3 regions of the Luteibacter pinisoli genome follow, and region 1 is predicted to be linked to each of the others. Evidence: riboswitches for the same ligand, from Rfam matches in the RefSeq annotation. Region 1 holds a riboswitch; each other region holds the start of a gene.
What was found. Region 1 has a riboswitch for cobalamin ahead of FIV34_RS19240 (ribonucleoside-diphosphate reductase subunit alpha). Riboswitches for the same ligand answer to the same signal wherever they lie in the genome.
Positions count from the first base shown of each region.

Region 2: it holds a riboswitch for cobalamin, as region 1 does, so the genes downstream of both, metE (5-methyltetrahydropteroyltriglutamate--homocysteine S-methyltransferase) here and FIV34_RS19240 (ribonucleoside-diphosphate reductase subunit alpha) in region 1, are expected to answer to the same signal.
Region 3: it holds a riboswitch for cobalamin, as region 1 does, so the genes downstream of both, FIV34_RS20360 (TonB-dependent receptor domain-containing protein) here and FIV34_RS19240 (ribonucleoside-diphosphate reductase subunit alpha) in region 1, are expected to answer to the same signal.

Region 1 is NZ_CP041046.1:4,226,478-4,232,172, reverse strand. It holds gene FIV34_RS19240 (ribonucleoside-diphosphate reductase subunit alpha) at 1-1,944, opposite strand, end outside; cobalamin riboswitch at 2,110-2,324, opposite strand; gene FIV34_RS19235 (response regulator) at 2,527-4,473, shown strand; gene FIV34_RS19230 (DUF2501 domain-containing protein) at 4,492-4,938, opposite strand; gene FIV34_RS19225 (family 78 glycoside hydrolase catalytic domain) at 5,049-5,695, shown strand, end outside.
Region 2 is NZ_CP041046.1:737,634-743,328, reverse strand. It holds gene FIV34_RS03275 (glycosyltransferase) at 1-1,088, opposite strand, end outside; cobalamin riboswitch at 1,154-1,369, shown strand; gene metE (5-methyltetrahydropteroyltriglutamate--homocysteine S-methyltransferase) at 1,564-3,855, shown strand; gene FIV34_RS03265 (autotransporter-associated beta strand repeat-containing protein) at 3,924-5,695, opposite strand, start outside.
Region 3 is NZ_CP041046.1:4,497,635-4,503,329, forward strand. It holds gene nagA (N-acetylglucosamine-6-phosphate deacetylase) at 1-311, shown strand, start outside; gene FIV34_RS20350 (hypothetical protein) at 450-1,961, opposite strand; gene FIV34_RS20355 (nucleoid-associated protein) at 1,888-2,979, opposite strand; cobalamin riboswitch at 3,538-3,772, shown strand; gene FIV34_RS20360 (TonB-dependent receptor domain-containing protein) at 3,929-5,695, shown strand, end outside.

The DNA.
Region 1 (5,695 bases):
CGCGATGGCGATGAGCAGCGAGTTGCGCAGGCCCTTCGCCTTGATCTTCTCGCGCAATTCGGCCCAGCGGTCGTCCTTGCCGGTCGGCGTGGCGGCCGGCCAGTAATCGAACTGGAGCTCGCCGTTGGCAGCGCGGCTCTCGTCGAAGCCCGGGTGGGCGCCATCGCGCTCGGCGATCTCGTTGGACTGCGACAGGGCGTGGAAGTAGATCTCTTCCGAAATGCGCGTGGAGAGCTGCAGCGCTTCGGCCGAGTCGAACGGCAGGCGCAGCTTGAAGAACACATCCTGCAGGCCCATCACGCCCAGGCCCACCGGGCGCCACTTCATGTTCGCCGTGCGCGCGGTGTCGATCGGGTAGAAGTTCAGGTCGATGACGCGGTTGAGCTGGCGCACGGCCGTACGCACGGTGGTGGCGAGCTTGTCGAAATCGAACGCGCCGTCCACGACGTGGCGGGAGAGGTTCACCGAGCCGAGGTTGCACACCGCCGTCTCGCCTTCGTTGGTCACCTCGAGGATCTCGGTGCACAGGTTCGACAGGTGGATGACGTTCTCCGGGCGCGCCGTCTGGTTGCTGGTGGCGTTGGAACGATCCTTGAAGGTCATCCAGCCGTTGCCGGTCTGCGCGAGCGAACGCAGCATGCGGGCGTAGAGCTCGCGCGCCTTCACCGTCTTCGAGGCGATGCCGTCGGCTTCGGCCTTCGCGTACGCGGCTTCGAAGGTCTCGCCCCAGGTGTCGACGAAGTGCGGCACGATCTTCGGATCGAACAGCGACCAGTCGCCGTCCGTTTCCACGCGACGCATGAACAGGTCGGGCACCCAGTTGGCGAGGTTGAGGTTGTGCGTGCGGCGGGCGTCGTCGCCGGTGTTTTCGCGCAGCTCGAGGAATTCCTCGATGTCGGCGTGCCAGCTTTCCAGGTACACGCAGGCCGCGCCCTTGCGCTTGCCGCCCTGGTTCACCGCGGCCACCGAGGCGTCCAGCGTCTTCAGCCAGGGCACCAGGCCGTTCGAATGGCCGTTGGTGCCGCGGATCAGCGAGCCGCGCGAACGGATCCGCGAGTAGGCCAGGCCAATGCCGCCGGCGAATTTCGAGAGCTGGGCCACGTCGCCATACTTCGCGTAGATCGACGCGAGGTCGTCCTGCGGCGAGTCGAGCAGGAAGCACGACGACAGCTGTTCGTGCGCCGTGCCGGCGTTGAACAGGGTGGGCGAGCTGGCCAGGTATTCCAGCGACGAGAGCATGCGGTACAGCTCAAGCGTTTCCGCGACATCGTTGCCGCCGAGCGCGCAGGCGATGCGCATGAAGAAGTACTGAGGCGTCTCGATGACGTGGCGCTTGGTCGGGTGGCGCAGCAGGTAACGGTCATACACCGTGCGCAGGCCGAAGTATTCGAAGCGGCGCGAGGCGGTCAGGTCGATCGCATCGTTGAGCTTGCGGGCGTTGGCCTGCACGAACGCGCGCAGGCGCTCGTTGAGGATGCCCAGCTCGACGCCCAGGTTGATCGACTGCGAGAACGACTGGATGTCCTGGCCGCTCACTTCCTTGTCGACGAAGGCCGAGAGCAGGCGCGCGGCAAGCTGGCCGTATTCCGGCTCTTCGGCGGTGAGGGCCGCGGCGGTGCGGATCGAGAGCTGGTCGAGCTCCTGGGTGGTGGCGCCGTCGTAGAGGCCGCCGATGGTCTTCAGCGCCACGCGCATCGGGTCTACCGCGAACAGGCCGTCGGCGCTGCGCGTCACCGCGCGCACGATCTTGTTCACGTCCACGGTTTCCTGGCCGCCGTTGCGCTTCTTCACGCGCATCTGGCCGGGGTTGTGCGGCGGGGTCAGCGCGAAGGCCGGCGGGGCATCCTCGCGGTAGCCGGCCGCGGGGGCCTGCTCGGTGGTGCGGGTGGAGGGGGTGGCGGCCGCATCGGCCGTCTCGGTGCGCTCGCGCGCTGCGGAATCCATTGTCGTCATGCTTGGCGTGCCCCAGGGCCTAGGTCCAGTCGCCCGCTCCCTCGCACGGGTCTCGACGCAGTGGGGCGCAACGGGAAAGCCGGGGACGAAGCCGCGCAACGGGGCTTCGGTCCGCGACGTGCTTCCCCGCGGAAGCCGTCACTACAAACCGGGCTGCTTGGGCCACGGCTGCTGGCAGGTCTTCGGACTTCGTGGACGTTTGCGGCCGTGCCGCCTCGCCTACCCGTCGCTTCCCAGCCTTTGGGGGCCAGTGCATTGAACGGGATCGTTTCCACTTACCGCTGCGGGGCAGTTCCGGATTTACACCGGATTCCCTATTAAGTCCGACGGGCAGTCGCGCCGCCTCGGACACCAACGGGACACACGATATAGGCGAGGGCAGGGCAGGTCAACACAAGATATAGGGTAAAGTGCCAATGCACTTGGTAACTCAATGAGTTGCAATCCGCGCGCCCGTGGGGCTTGCCTGAACGGCCGTGCGGGCATGTGAAGATCCCCTACACCCAAGGCCCCATGGCCCGACGATAAGATTCCGCCCCCATCCCATACAGACACCCAGGGCAGCCCGGTCCCATGCCATCTCCGTTCGCGTTGCAGGACCATGCACTGCTCAATCAATCGCTTGATGCGGTGCCCTTCGGCTTGGTGGCGTTGTCGCCCGCCGGCGAGACGCTGTACGCGAATGCGTGGGCCAGGGCCCGCCTGCGCGGGGCCGCGTTCCTGTCGCTGTGGGATCCGGCCGGACGCACCACCCTGGAGTCCCTGCTGCCGACGATCGGCGCCCGGGGCGTGCGCGACCTCGAACTGACGGCGATCGACGGCCTGCTCTGGCGCCTCGCCCTGGAAACATGGAGTGTCTCCGCGGTCGGCGAGGGCGTGGTGCTGGCGACCTGGCGCCCGGCCAGCGACGACAAGGCGTGGATGAGCCCCGGTGGCCAGGGCCCGATGGACATCACCCAGGACCAGATGCGCCAGGCGCAGAAGATGGACGCCATCGGCAAGCTCACCGGCGGCGTGGCCCACGATTTCAACAACCTCTTGCAGGTCATCAGCGGCAACCTGCAGCTGCTGGCCACCGACGTGCGCGGCAACGCCCGCGCCGAGCGGCGCGTGGCCAATGCGATGGCCGGCGTCACCCGCGGCTCAAAGCTGGCCGCCCAGCTGCTCGCCTTTGGCCGGCGCCAGCCGCTCGCCCCCAAGGTGGTGAACATCGGCCGCTTCGTGCGCGAGATGGACGACCTTCTGCGCCGCGCCCTGGGCGAGGCGATCGAGGTGGAAACCGTCATCGCCGGCGGCCTGTGGAACACCCTGGTGGACGTGGGCAACGTGGAAAACGCGCTGCTCAACCTGGCCATCAACGCGCGCGACGCGATGGGTGCCCAGGGCAAGCTCACCATCGAGGCCGGCAACACCCAGCTCGATGAGGCCTATGCCAAGGCCCACGGTGACCTGAAGCCGGGCCAGTACGTGATGCTGGCGGTGACCGACACCGGCACGGGCATTGCGCCGGATGTGCTGGCGCACGTGTTCGAACCGTTCTTCACCACCAAGCCGGAGGGCCAGGGCACCGGCCTGGGCCTGTCCATGGTCTACGGCTTCGTGAAGCAGTCCGGCGGCCACGTGAAGATTTACAGCGAGGCCGGCCACGGCACTACCGTGAAGATCTACCTGCCCCGCTCGGCGCAGAGCGAAGACCGTCTTGTCGATCTCGACGAAGGCGGCGTGCGCGGCGGCGACGAAACCGTGCTGGTGGCCGAGGATGACGACGAAGTGCGCGAGACCGTGGTGGGCCTGCTGGCCGACCTCGGCTATCGCGTGCTGAAGGCGCGCGACGCGGAAAGCGCGCTGTCCATCATCGACAGCGGCATCGCCATCGACCTGCTGTTTACCGACGTGGTGATGCCCGGCCCCCTGCGCAGCCCCGAGCTCGCGCGCAAGGCCGTGGAACGCCAGCCCGGCATGGCGGTGCTGTTCACCTCCGGCTACACCGAGAACGCCATCGTGCATGGCGGCCGCCTCGATGAAGGCGTGGAGCTGCTCAGCAAGCCCTATACCCGGGAGGCGCTGGCGCGCAAAGTCCGCCAGATCCTCGCCGCCCGCGTGCTGGTCCCTGCGATGGCGCCCACGCGCCTGCCGCCGCCGGCCAGTACCGCACCGGCAGCGGCACCGTCATTGCGCGTGCTGGTGGTGGAAGACGACGCCCTGATCCGCATGAGCATCGCCGAGATGCTGGAGAGCCGTGGGCATACGGTGTTCGAGGCGGGCGACGGCAACGAAGCCATCCGCCTGCACGGCAGCGAAAACATCGACGTGCTGCTTGCCGACGTGGGCCTGCCAGGCATGAACGGCGTGGACGTGGCCTCGCGCATGCGCGAGGCCCAGCCGGACCTGCCGGTGCTGTTCGCCACTGGCGACCAGAACGCCAACGGCGTGGTGCGTGATGCGCGCACCGCAGTGATCGTGAAGCCCTATGGCGTGGCGGATCTCACCGAAGCGCTTGGGCGCATCACGCGCGCCTGAGTTACATCCGCGCCCAGGTTACATCCCGGCCATCTTCTTGCCCTGCTTGAGCACGGCGTCGCAGGCCTTGTGCACCAGCTTGGCCTTCATGTCGTCCGTGCCGCCGCCGCTCCCACCGATGCCGCCCAGCTGGTTCAGGTCGGTCGTGGTCTTGCCGTTGCTGCCGGTGAGCAGCCCCTTGGCGCCCGCCAGGTAGCCCTTGTCCTGGGTGGGCTCGGGTGCGGACGTGTTACCGGAGAGACTGCCCAGCAGCTTGTCTTTCACGCCCGACGCGCCCGAACTGCCGCCGAGATAGTTGTTGCTGATGCAGTACTGGATGATGCCGGCGGCGTTGCCCGCGCTTCCCGCCGTGAGGCTGCTGCCGCTGCCGCCCATGAGGCCGCCCAGTTTGTCGAGTTGTCCGGCGTAGGCCGCGGTACTGGCCAGGGCAAGGCCCAGGGCGAGGCCGGCGAAGGAGGTCTTCATGACGGTGGCTCCGGTTGGCTTGGGGTGGGTACTGTGTAGACCCGCACACGTTAGAACGATGTGTGCGGGTATGCTCGGCGGTTGATGACTGCCTCCCGGGATTCGACGCCTTGCCGCCACGCGCCCTCTGCCTCGCCCTGTTGCTCGCCCCCTCGTTCGCCCATGCCGCCCACCTTGAGCGGCTGCGCATGGAACGCGTTGATGCGCCGCTCTACGTGGATACGGCCAAACCGCGTTTCGCCTGGGTCATCCATGCCGAAAAGAACGGCACCGTCCAGCAGGGCTATCGCCTTCGCGTCAGCCAGGAGGGCAAGCCGGTGTGGGACAGCGGCGAGGTGCGTTCGGCGCAGTCGTTCGACGTGGCCTACGCCGGCCCGGCGCTGGCCCCGGGCAGCCGCTACCAGTGGCAGGTGGATGTCCATACGTCCGAAGGCGACGCGAGTGCCACCTCGGTGTTCGGCACGGCCCTGGATGCCTCGGGCTGGGCTGGCGCGCAGTGGATCGGCAAGGCCGATGCCGCGAGCCTGCCGGCCCCGTTGCTGCGGCGACGCTTCCATGTGGACGGCGCCGTGTCGCGCGCCACGCTATACGTGGCCGCCGGTGGCTATGCCGATATGAGCGTGGATGGGCGCCCCGTCAGCGACGCCGTGCTGTCGCCAGGCTTTACCGACTACACGAAGCGCGTGGAAGTCGTCACCACCGATGTCCCGCTCACGCCGGGTGACCACGAACTCGGCGCCGAACTCGGCCGCGGGTT
Region 2 (5,695 bases), 1.1 Mb from region 1:
CGCACGCGTGCCGCATTGTCCGGCTGATCGAAACCATGTGGCACCACGAGGGATGGCCGCCCGGCACGCAGGGCCTCGTGGGTTGTGCCAATGCCGCCGTGGTGAACAACGGCGGCCGCTCGGGCGAAGAGCGCGCCATGTGAGGCGTAGTCCACGGCCAGGATATCGTCGCCTTGCAACGCAAGGCGTTCGCGCAGCGCGGGGGAGCCCGTGAGAACAACAGCACGCCGCCCCAGTTGGCGCGCCGCGGCGATGCTTTCACGCAGGAAATCCGCGCCGGCGTGCACGGCAGCAGAGCCTAGGGTGAACACGATCGGTGGTGCGCCTGCGTCGAGCCACGAACGCAGCGATGGTTCCAGCGCATCGGCGCCCGGGAGGTAACGGCACTGCCCGGTCAGCACGGTGTTGGCGGGCGCATCAGGCGGCAGGCCTCCCAGCACCGGCGAATAGAGCGCCAGCACGCCGTCGCGGCCATGCTGCCCGCGGTGGAACGGATCGCCGCCCGCGCCGACGGGAGCGAGCCCAAGCTGCCGGCGGAAGTCGCGTACCGGGGCCGTCCACGGCCGGGTCAGCCCCTCGACACTGCGCACCAGCAGCCGGCCACGCCCTGGCGACGCCCTGAGCCACGCGTCCAGTGGCGCGATGCCGGTGGCCGGTGGGTCGAATGGGGAGAGGAACACCGACGGCGACAGCACGGCCGACAGCCATGCCACCGGTAACGTCTCGCCAAGCATCTGCCCTGCAAAGGCCAGCGTGGTCGTCACGACCGCATCGGCGGCCGAGCAGAAGGTTTTCAGCGCGTGGTAGCTCGCCGCCACATCGGCGGCTGCGAGATCCCTCACGACGAACCTGGGCCCGCGCCAGGGATGGAACGCGCGTGCAGCGAATGCCGCCTTGTCCTCCGGCTCCGCGATGCCGCTGGCCATGACGAAATCCAGCCCCGCATCGAGGACGGCATCGCGGTGGATCGCGTGGGCACCCACGGTCACCCGGTGCCCGCGCGCCACCAGCTCCCGGCCCACGGCCAGGAATGGAAACAGGTCGCCCTGCGATCCCACCGTCGCCAATACGATGTGCCGTTCCGTCACGCCCGCCTTCCTCGCATCCCGGTCACCCATCCTCGCGCATTTGACTTTGGCCGTCCGGACGGCTAATTTCGCCGTCGCCCGTGGTCGATATCTCTCTATTCGGATGGAGAGATAAAGCTAAGAGGGAAGCCGGTGAGAGTCCGGCGCTGCCCCGCAGCGGTATGTGGAGACGACATCCGTCACAAGCACTGGGCCATGGGGCCCGGGAAGCGACGGTGAAGGCGGCACCCGCGGGTGCCACATCCACGAGCCCGAAGACCTGCCACCAGCCGATGCCCGCGCGGGGTCATGCCTGCGCAGGCGTCGTCCGACCTGCCGTACCGCCTTGCGCGGGGCGGCGGTTCGCCCGCGGGGGCGAAGGTCGACGGTCAGCCTGCATGACGGCCCAGCCCGCCAGCGCGTGCCTTCGCGTTGGGGCGCGGCCGTCCGCGTGCGCCGCCCTTCCCTCCTCTTTTGTCCAAAGAGGAATCCATCCATGCCACACGTTACCTATCTCGGTTTCCCCCGTATCGGCCGGCGCCGCGAACTCAAGCGCGCGCTCGAAAGCCACTGGAAGGGCGAGACCAGCGCCAGCGACCTTCTCGCCACCGCCGCCTCGCTGCGCCAGCGCCACTGGCAACTCGCCCGCGAGGCCGGCGCCGACAGCGTGCCCGTTAACGACTTCTCCCTGTATGACCACGTGCTCGACGCCGCGGTGGCGGTGGACGCCATCCCGGCGCGCTATCGCGACCTGCACGACAGGGCGCCCCTGGCCGCCTATTTCGCCATGGCCCGCGGCCACCAGGACGGTACGTTCGACCTGCGCGCACTGGAGATGACCAAGTGGTTCGATACGAACTACCACTACCTCGTCCCTGAACTCCACGCCGGCCAGCTGTTCCGCGCGCGCCCCGAAAAGGCGGTGGCGGAATACCGCGAGGCGGTGGCGGCCGGCCACGCGGCGCGGCCGGTGCTGCTCGGCCCGGTGACCTTCCTGCTGTTATCGAAGACGGTGGACGGCAGTCACCCGCTCGGCCTGCTGGACGCGTTGCTGCCCGCGTGGCTAGATCTGGTCGATGCGCTTGCGGCCGAAGGCACGGCATGGATCCAGGTCGACGAACCCGCCCTCGCGCTCGACCTCGATGTCGGCACCCGCGATGCGTTCCGCCGCGTGTACGACGCCCTGGCCGCTCGCTCGTCCGCGAAGATCCTGCTAGCCACCTACTTCGGCGCGCTCGACGGCAACCTGGGCCTTGCGGCTTCGCTCCCCGTCGCCGGACTGCACGTCGACCTCGCCCGCGCATCCGCGCAACTGCATGCGGTCCTCGATGCCCTGCCGGACGGACGCGTGCTGTCGGCGGGTCTTGTCGATGGTCGCAACGTGTGGCTCAGCGATCCGGAAGCGATCCTGCCGCGACTGGAAGCGCTAACGGAACGCGTGCCATCCGATCGCCTGTGGATCGCGCCCTCGTGCTCGCTGCTGCACGTGCCCATCGACGCCTCAGATGAGAAACAGCTCCCCGGCGAGCTCAACCAGTGGTTGTCGTTCGCCCGCCAGAAGATCGGCGAGCTGCGTCTTTATGCGGATGCGGCGGCCGGCAGCGCCGAAGCAGCAAACGCACTCGTTCGCCAGAACGACATCGTCGCCCGGCGCCTCGCTTCGCCAGAGGTCGTGCGCAGCGCCGTCCGCGCTCGCGCCCGTGGTCTCACCCCGCAGTTCAGCCAGCGGCGTTCGGGGTATGCCCACCGCGCCGCCGTGCAGCGCGACCGCTTCGGTTTGCCGCCCCTCCCGACCACCACGATCGGCTCGTTCCCCCAGACCCTAGAACTGCGCACGGCACGCGCCGCCTTCCGCGCCGGAAAGCTCGACGAGATTGCCTATGACACCGTGCTCCGCGACGAAGTGCGCCGCGCGGTGCGCTTCCAGGAAGACGCGGGCATCGACGTCCTGGTCCACGGCGAGCCCGAGCGCAACGACATGGTCGAGTACTTCGGCGAACAGCTCGAAGGCTATGCGTTCACGAAGTATGGCTGGGTACAGAGCTACGGCTCGCGCTGCGTGAAGCCGCCGATCATTTACGGCGACGTGGCCCGCCCAGCCGCCATGACCGTCGCCTGGTCCAGCTATGCGCAGTCACTCACCACGAAGCCCATGAAAGGCATGCTCACCGGCCCGGTGACGATGCTGCAGTGGTCCTTCGTCCGCGACGACCTGCCCCGGGCCGACGTGTGCCGGCAGATCGCGCTGGCCTTGCGCGACGAAGTGCACGACCTGGAACGCGCTGGCATCGGCATCGTCCAGATCGATGAACCCGCCCTGCGCGAAGGCCTGCCGCTACGCCGTGCTGATTGGGACGCTTACCTTGACTGGGCGGTCGAAGCCTTCCGGATCACCGCCGGTGGCACCAGCGATGCCACGCAGGTGCATACCCACATGTGCTACTCGGAGTTCAACGACATCATCGAAGCCGTCGCCGCCATGGACGCCGACGTGATCTCGATCGAGACCAGCCGCTCGCGCATGGAGCTGCTGGAGGCGTTCACCCGCTTCCAGTATCCGAACGGGATTGGCCCAGGCGTCTACGACATCCATTCCCCGCGCGTTCCGGCCCAAGCCGAAATGGCCGACCTGCTGGCAAGGGCGCTCCAGGTGCTCGCGCCCGAGCAACTCTGGGTGAATCCCGACTGTGGCCTGAAAACCCGCGGCTGGAAGGAAGTGGGCGAGGCACTCACCGGCATGGTGGCCGTGGCCCGGGCGGCACGCGAACGACTCGTGCAGCCGGCCTGAACATGCAGAAGGGGCGGCCATCTGGCCGCCCCTTCTGGTGTCACACGACCTTTTACATCGCTACCGCATCAGAACGCGACGCGTACACCGGCCGTCACGCCGTACGCCGAGCGGCCCGAACCCTGTTCGGCATTGAGGCCGCCGTAGAGGTACGTGCTGTGGCTGAGGCGCATGGTGCCGCTTGCGTTCACCTGAACGAAGCCGCGGCCCGCATCCGGCGCGCGCGTGTCGAACGACTGGCCCGCCAGGTGCGCGTGCACGGTCGGATCAAGCAGCTTGCCGCTATCCACGCCGGCCGCCACGCCCACGCGCCAGGTCAGCTCGCTGGCGAGCGGATCATTGGCGTGCGAGCCCGCGGTGACGCCGAGCAACCCGCGGGTGCCCGTCTGCGAGAGCTGGTCCAGGCTGAGCACGGCCGCCGACGTACCGCCTTCCTGCACGGCATCACGCTCCACCTTCTGCCAGACCACGGTGGCGTACGGCTCGATGCGCGTGCCCTGCGTATCGATGGGCAGGCGAGCGGTGAGGCTGGCGGTGGTGTTGTGGCCGTCGGTGCGCGACTCGATCGAACCGGCACCGAGCGGATCGGCACGACGGGTCGACCAGTCGTCCGAACCGTAAGCGACCACGCCATCCACCAGCACGCGACCGAGCTTCTGCTGGGCATAGGCCAGGCCCGCATTGCTGCGGATGGTGCCCTGGCCGCCGCTGGCGATCACGTTGCTCTCGCCGTGCGAAGCGCCCACGCCGAGCACGGTGTCCTCGGTCGCATAGACGTCGACGCCTGCCGTGATGTGGCCGGTGCTGGTGTTGAAGCCGCTGCCCTGGTTATCGGCCACCGAACGCTGGCCATCCTGGGTGACGTTGGCCCACACGTGGTTGGCCACGCCGATGCTGTCGGTGCCGAGGTGGTCCACCGCATCGCGGCTGAGCGAGAGGCCCATGCCACGCGCCGAGGCCGCCTGGTCCGCGTGGACTTCACCGGCCATGGCCTTCACCGCCGACGGGATCTGCGCCGCCGTGAGCGTGCCGATGGCACCCACGACGCCGGAGAGGCCGTCCGCCGTGCCTGCCACTTGCGCGTCCACCGCGCGGTCGAGCGCACCCGCCACGGATACCGCGTTGCCGCGCGCGCCCGCACCGAGCAGATCGCCGTAGGCGGTCGGCACAACGCGCAGGTCGATGCTGCGGCTGCCATTCACGTCGTACAGCGCCAGGAACCGGGTGTTCGCGGCGAGGCCGCTGGCCGGCTGGGTCAGGCTGTCGAAGCGGCCGACGATGCCGCCCTCGGCCGTGACCACACGGTAGTTGTCGCCCAGTGCCGGCGTGTACGTGTTGCTGGCATCACCCGTGATACCGCGCAGCAGCGGCTCCAGCGTGCCATTGGCGATGAACTGGTGGCCGGCGCCGACGACGAGAAGACGCGAGTAGCTGCCGCGGCCGGTGCCGGTGGCGGTGCCGTCGATGTCCGCTTCAAAGGTGCTGCCTTCGCTCATCGTCACGGTGCCGTTGACGGTCAGCGTGCCCGGCGAGTTGCCCGGGGCCAGGCGGCCACTGACGTTGACCGGACCGTTCACGAGGCCGATGCCACGCAGCGTGGCGCCCTGGTCGACCGACACGAACGAGCTGTCGAGCACGCCATTGGTGCGTAGCGTGCCGTCCTGCACGCAGGTGCCGTTGCCGAGCATGGCGTGGCCGGTGAGGCTGAGCGAACCGCCACCGCTCTTGACGAAGCAGCCTGCCGTCGCATCGGTGACGATGTCGCCGGAGAGCACCGTGCTGGTGCCGGTGAGCACGTTGACGCCGGACTGGCCGCCGACCAGCACCTGCTGGCCCGTGC
Region 3 (5,695 bases), 270 kb from region 1:
CGGATAACCCGAATTTCGTGCTGAAGGGCGAGACCATCACGGCGAAGGACGGCATCTGCCAGACCGCCGACGGCACCCTGGCCGGCTCGGCGCTGGACATGGCCACCGCGGTGCGGAACACCGTGCACATGGTGGGCGTGCCTTACGACGAGGCCGCGCGCATGGCGGCGACGTACCCGGCCGCCTTCCTCGGCCTGGGCGCCACCCACGGCCACATCGCCGCCGGCTACCGCGCGGATTTCGTGGTGATGGACGACGCGCAATTCGTGACCGAAACCTGGATCGGCGGCAAGTGCGTCTACGCTACCTAACTGGCTCGCCTTCGGCTTCAAGCTAATGACTAAATTCCGTCGCTAGCGAATGCGCGCCGCCAGCGCATAACACCATCTTAGGCTAGAGATTTTACGAGCGCGGCAACACTCCTCGTTTGCCGCTACACAAGCACTTAGCTAGTGACCTGCTCCAATCAGCCAAACAACAATCGGCTCCCAACAGAACAGCGCGGTTGCAGTGAGCGCATACACGATGCCCAGGGCGATCATTGCTTTCACGAAAAACTTTCGCCGACTAACAATACCTTCGCGCACGACCGTCTCGATCTTCGATTGCGTTAAGTAATTTCGACTCGCACCCAACCAGCGCAAGAGCTCTTGGCGCGTGAGCCTGAGATCCATGGAATGAAAGGTAATTTGACTCGCGCCAGAGATTAAGAAGTAGCTGCCCAGCACAACGAATAGCCATCCCGCGGCAGAAGAACTCGGCAACTTGGCGAGCTCATTCGAATCAATCTTACTGAACAGCCCGACACCCAGAAGCAACAATAGAGCGATCGCATCCCTCAGAAACGAACTGAGTAGATCTCTCACCTTCGCTGAGTACGTGTCAGCTTGCGCGCGCACATCCTTTAGAACGTCGCGAAGCTCCTTCGCTGAGGCGTCCTTTTTATCCAAAACGAAGATTCGATATTTTTCCTTTGCATCTACCACCGCCAAGGAAATCACTCTCCTCACGACGTCAAGCAAGGATTCTCCGTCTCGCTGTTCAAGGCAAACTCGGTCTACCAACAATGAATGTCGAGTCTCCTTGTTATCAGAAAATAGCCACGAGATGGCCGCTTGAAGATTGAGTATGTTGTGTAGTGATGGGGCTTCATACTCCCCGTCGGGAAGAAGTGGAAGCTCGGAGCGACGCCCACCTCGAAGAATAGCGACCTGCTTTCCCTCACGCTCGACAATCTCGCTCGACAGACATAGCAACATTGCTCGCTCTGCGATCTTTCGAACAGAATCCGCCTGCGGATGATCAAGATCTCCGCGCGTCAGCGCGACGACGCTCGGTGCGAACGATGGTGTGCCGGACGTTAAATGAACAAGGCCCGCGACGTCCTCGGTCGAGGGAAACCGTTGCGCATCCTCGACATCAAATCCGATGGGCTGTCTGGAAGATGCGATCACACGAATATTTGGACCAGTGACTTGAGCGAGCCCATCCACGACGTGGATCGTTAGCCGGCGCGGCATCGCCGGGCGCTTGTTTGAGATCGTCGGTATGGACTGTAGCCATCGATCAAGTGCACCAGGTGACACGAAGAGAAAAACCGAAACCTCGTCTTCGAGCAAACCTAAGGCAGTGATCACCAAGTTCTTGCTAAGTGACAATCGCCAGACATCGCCTGCAATCAACGGATTAAGCGGCAAAGAAATATCGATGGTCCCGCCATTTAAGCGCACGCTCGCATCTAAGTTGACAGACGTCGCCTCGCGCATGAATGACGCAAGTTCAGCGTACTCAACCTCGGTGCCGGTGGCCGAGACGTGATCGTGCGCCTCCGCTACATCTTGCGACGCGGCTAACAATGATCTCAAGGATTCGAGCAACGCGTGCACTTTATCCGTTCTTCTCGGTGATGTGGTTGGTCCGAATTGTAATAATTTTGGATCCGGGATTCCCTTCTGGATCATCCTCGATCGTCACTCGGGCGTTCTCCTGTGCGCCTTCGTACCGGATCTCGACACCTTCGTCTGTACTGATCCTTGTTGTTCGCACGCTTTTTCGTATCGACTCGGGCATCGGGGCGAACTCCTGCCCCTGAATTCCCGCTTCTCCGAGCGCGTTCGATAGCGACTCGCGTACTCGTTGCCTACGCTCCGGGCTCCCTGGATCAACCACGACCGCTTCGACAAAGGACTCCGAATCGAACGCGTCGCGATCCTTGAAGTATTGAATGGCCCTCTCGTGGTATCGCTGACGGTCCTCGTCCTGAGGCTTATCGTCATCGGTCAACCCCAGAGTCCACTGTCTCAATACGTCGAATGTTCGCCTTGTTAGAACACTCGCGTCCTCTCTGAGCTCGACCCCGAGAAACGCTTTAAAAAAGTTCTTCAGATTGGGAGTCGTACCCTCATTTCTTTCTGCTGCGAGGACGTCCCAAGCAAACGTGTCAGACAGATCGATAAGTGCATGTCTTTGTACTGCGGCCTTGTCTTGTACTAATGCGTCCGCGTACTCACGCATATTCGCGACCGTGCCTGCCGCTCCAGCTCGGAGGTTGTAGGTCATCGCTCGCTGGTGATCCATCTTAAGGATAAAGACCAGCGGCGTATGACTCCCATCGACCTCCACGGTGGCGATCGCAATCACAACAACACCGGGAGCCATTTGTCTTCCGCGGTGGTGCTCACTGAAGGCCGCGGCAATATCTTTCGAGGCATCGATAAAGGATCGTTGGTGCTCGAGCATTTCCGAGCAGATACCTCGAAGCGTCTGCACGCGCCCGGAAAAAACGTACTGTGTACCCGACGCTGCCTGCTGTAACCGCTCTAGAAAAAACGATCGCTGCGATACGGATAGTTGGAGCGGCTCGTCAAGATAGCGAACGGTCTCCGCTTCATTTCCTGGCTCTAGCACATGAAATACGAGCTGCTGAATTTGGAGCGAATTGAGTTCAGCCGCGCTCAGCTGGCTAACTTTCCCTGCCATTCCTTCATCCCCTGTTTTTCGTTTCGCGGATATTACCTTTTTGGGCCAGGGCACGTTGAATTATTGAGTGGATTCATCTCATCTCTTAAGACCGGCCGGACGAGTCGTCTTATATGCATTTACGGCAAGCATTTAAGTTGACACGAACTCCTTACAGCCAGCCCGCTTCCACCGCCGTTGCGGGTATGGCCGGTCTCATTCGACACCTCAAACGGCCGCGCTTCTCGACCCGGATTGCCGGTCGCCTGATGTTTGATGCGGCCAATCTGTAATGCGACGGCCGTGCTTTCTGACCAATTCCATCAAGGGACAGCGACACGTATCTGGGGAGACACTACGGCGCTTTGCTTTCTCCATGGACACTCGCACGGTGTCGACGCGGGGGCGGGCAGGCCCCTGGGGCCGACATAAGCGGAGGGCCGCCCAACGCCACGATTTTTGCGACACGGAAGCTACGGCCCGGTCCGCAGGTCCGCGTCTGGCGGCCCCAGGGGCCTGCCCGCCCCCGCTCACGCAGCCTCCCGTCCAGCCTCTGCCACCGTTCTCGCCAGTTCACCGCTAGAATGCCCCCGTTCGGGTGTCCACCCGCCTTCATGGCGGTAAGGATGAAACGGGAAGCCGGTGCGCCGCTGAAGCGGCAAGGCCGGCACTGCCCCCGCAACGGTAAGCCCCAGGGGAACACCCCGTTCTAACCGGCCTCAGCCACTGCCCCGAACGGGGTGGGAAGGCGCCGGGAGAATCCGCCAACGCGGCAAGGGCGAGTCCGGAGACCGGCCCGAAACACCCCCTGCGCCAGCCATGGCCGCGGGGGTGGCCCTGTTTCGGACGATTCGCGGCGGGCGGATCCGGACAGCCTCGTGGCTTCCCGCCCGCGCGCCGTTCGTCTCATTCCCCCACGACCGTCCTCGGTTTCAAGACTTGCCGCACCGGCGGCACGAGGATGTTCCTGATGAAGAAGACCCTGCTCGCGACGGCCCTGCTGTCGTCCATCGCCCTGGCGCACGCCGCGGATGCCCCGGAAAACCTGCCCTCCGTGGTGGTGACCGCCAACCGCGCGGCCACCCCGCTGGACGAGGTGCTCGCCCCGGTCACCGTGATCACCCGCGAGGACATCGAGCGCCTGCAGCCGGTCAGCGTGCAGGACCTGCTCACCGGCCTGCCGGGCGTGGTGATGGCCAATGCCGGTGGCATCGGCCAGCAGACCTCCATGTTCATGCGCGGCACCAACTCCGCCCACACCCTGGTGCTGATCGACGGCGTGCGCGTGGGCACCGTCGGCGCGGGCATCCCGGCCTATGAGCAGATCCCGGTGGAGCAGATCGACCACATCGAAGTCGTCCGCGGCCCGCGTTCCACCCTGTACGGCTCGGACGCCATCGGCGGCGTCATCCAGATCTTCACCCGCCACGGCCAGGCTGGCGAAGCACCGACCCCGACGGTGTCGGTCACCGGCGGCAGCCACGGCTACACCGCAGGCCAGGTCGGCGTTTCCGGCGGCACCACGCACGGCTGGTATAACGCCAGCCTGGGCGGCCAGTACACCGGCGGCATCAATGCGTGCCGCGTCGGCGCGGGCACGGCCTTCAAGGGCTGCTTCACCGACGAACCGGACCACGACGCCTACCGCACCTACAACGGCGCGCTCTCGGGGGGCTACCGCTGGGACAACGGCACCGAGCTCACCGGCAGCTGGCTGCGCAGCAAGGGCACCATCGAGTACGACGGTGACTTCCAGAACCTCACCCGTCGCTCGCAGCAGGTGGCCGGCGGCAAGCTCAGCTTCGACGCCATGGCCGACTGGCGCATGTCGGTGAGCCTGGGCCAGAACCAGGATCGTGCCGACGATTACCTCAACGGCGCGAACAAGACCCTGGACTTCGTGAACTACGGCGTGGACAAGGCGCGCGTCGGCTACCTGTATTCCAAGCGCAACCAGGCCGCCTGGCAGAACGACATCACCCTGGCCCCGGGCCAGACCCTGAGCGCCGGCGTCGATTTCCAGCAGGAGAAGCTGGACAGCGCGACGGATTACCTCAAGGACACCCGCGATAACACCGGCGTGTTCGCGCTGTACCAGGGCGTGTTCGGCCCGCACGAGATCCAGCTCTCGGCGCGCCACGACCACAACACCCAGTTCGGCAACCACACCACCGGCTCGGCCGCGTACGGTTTCCGCTTCGACAACGGCATGCGGGTCACCGCGTCGTACGGCAGCGCCTTCCACGCGCCGACGTTCAACGATGAGTACTACCCGTACGGTTCGCCGGTGTCGCTCAAGCCCGAGACCTCGCGCACCGCCGAGATCGGCCTGAGCGGCCGCCCGGGCATCTGGAACTGGGCGGTGAACGCCTACCAGAGCAAGGTGGACGACCTGATCGGCTACGACGCGTCCTTCCTGCCGATCAACGTCAGCGAAGCACGCATCCGTGGCCTGGAAGGACAGCTGGGCGCCGACGTGGATGGCTGGCACGTGCGTACCTACCTGACCCTGCAGCAGCCGCTGAACCGCGATAGCGGTGACCAGCACGACAACCTGCTGGCCCGCCGCCCGCGTCGCACCGGCCGCGTGGACCTGGACAAGGACCTGGGCGCGTTCACCCTGGGTGGCTCGGTGTACGCCGCCGGCTACAGCTACGACGACGCGGCCAACAGCACCCGCCTGGGCGGATACACCACGGCCGACCTGCGCGCCACGTGGCACATCGACAGCGCCTGG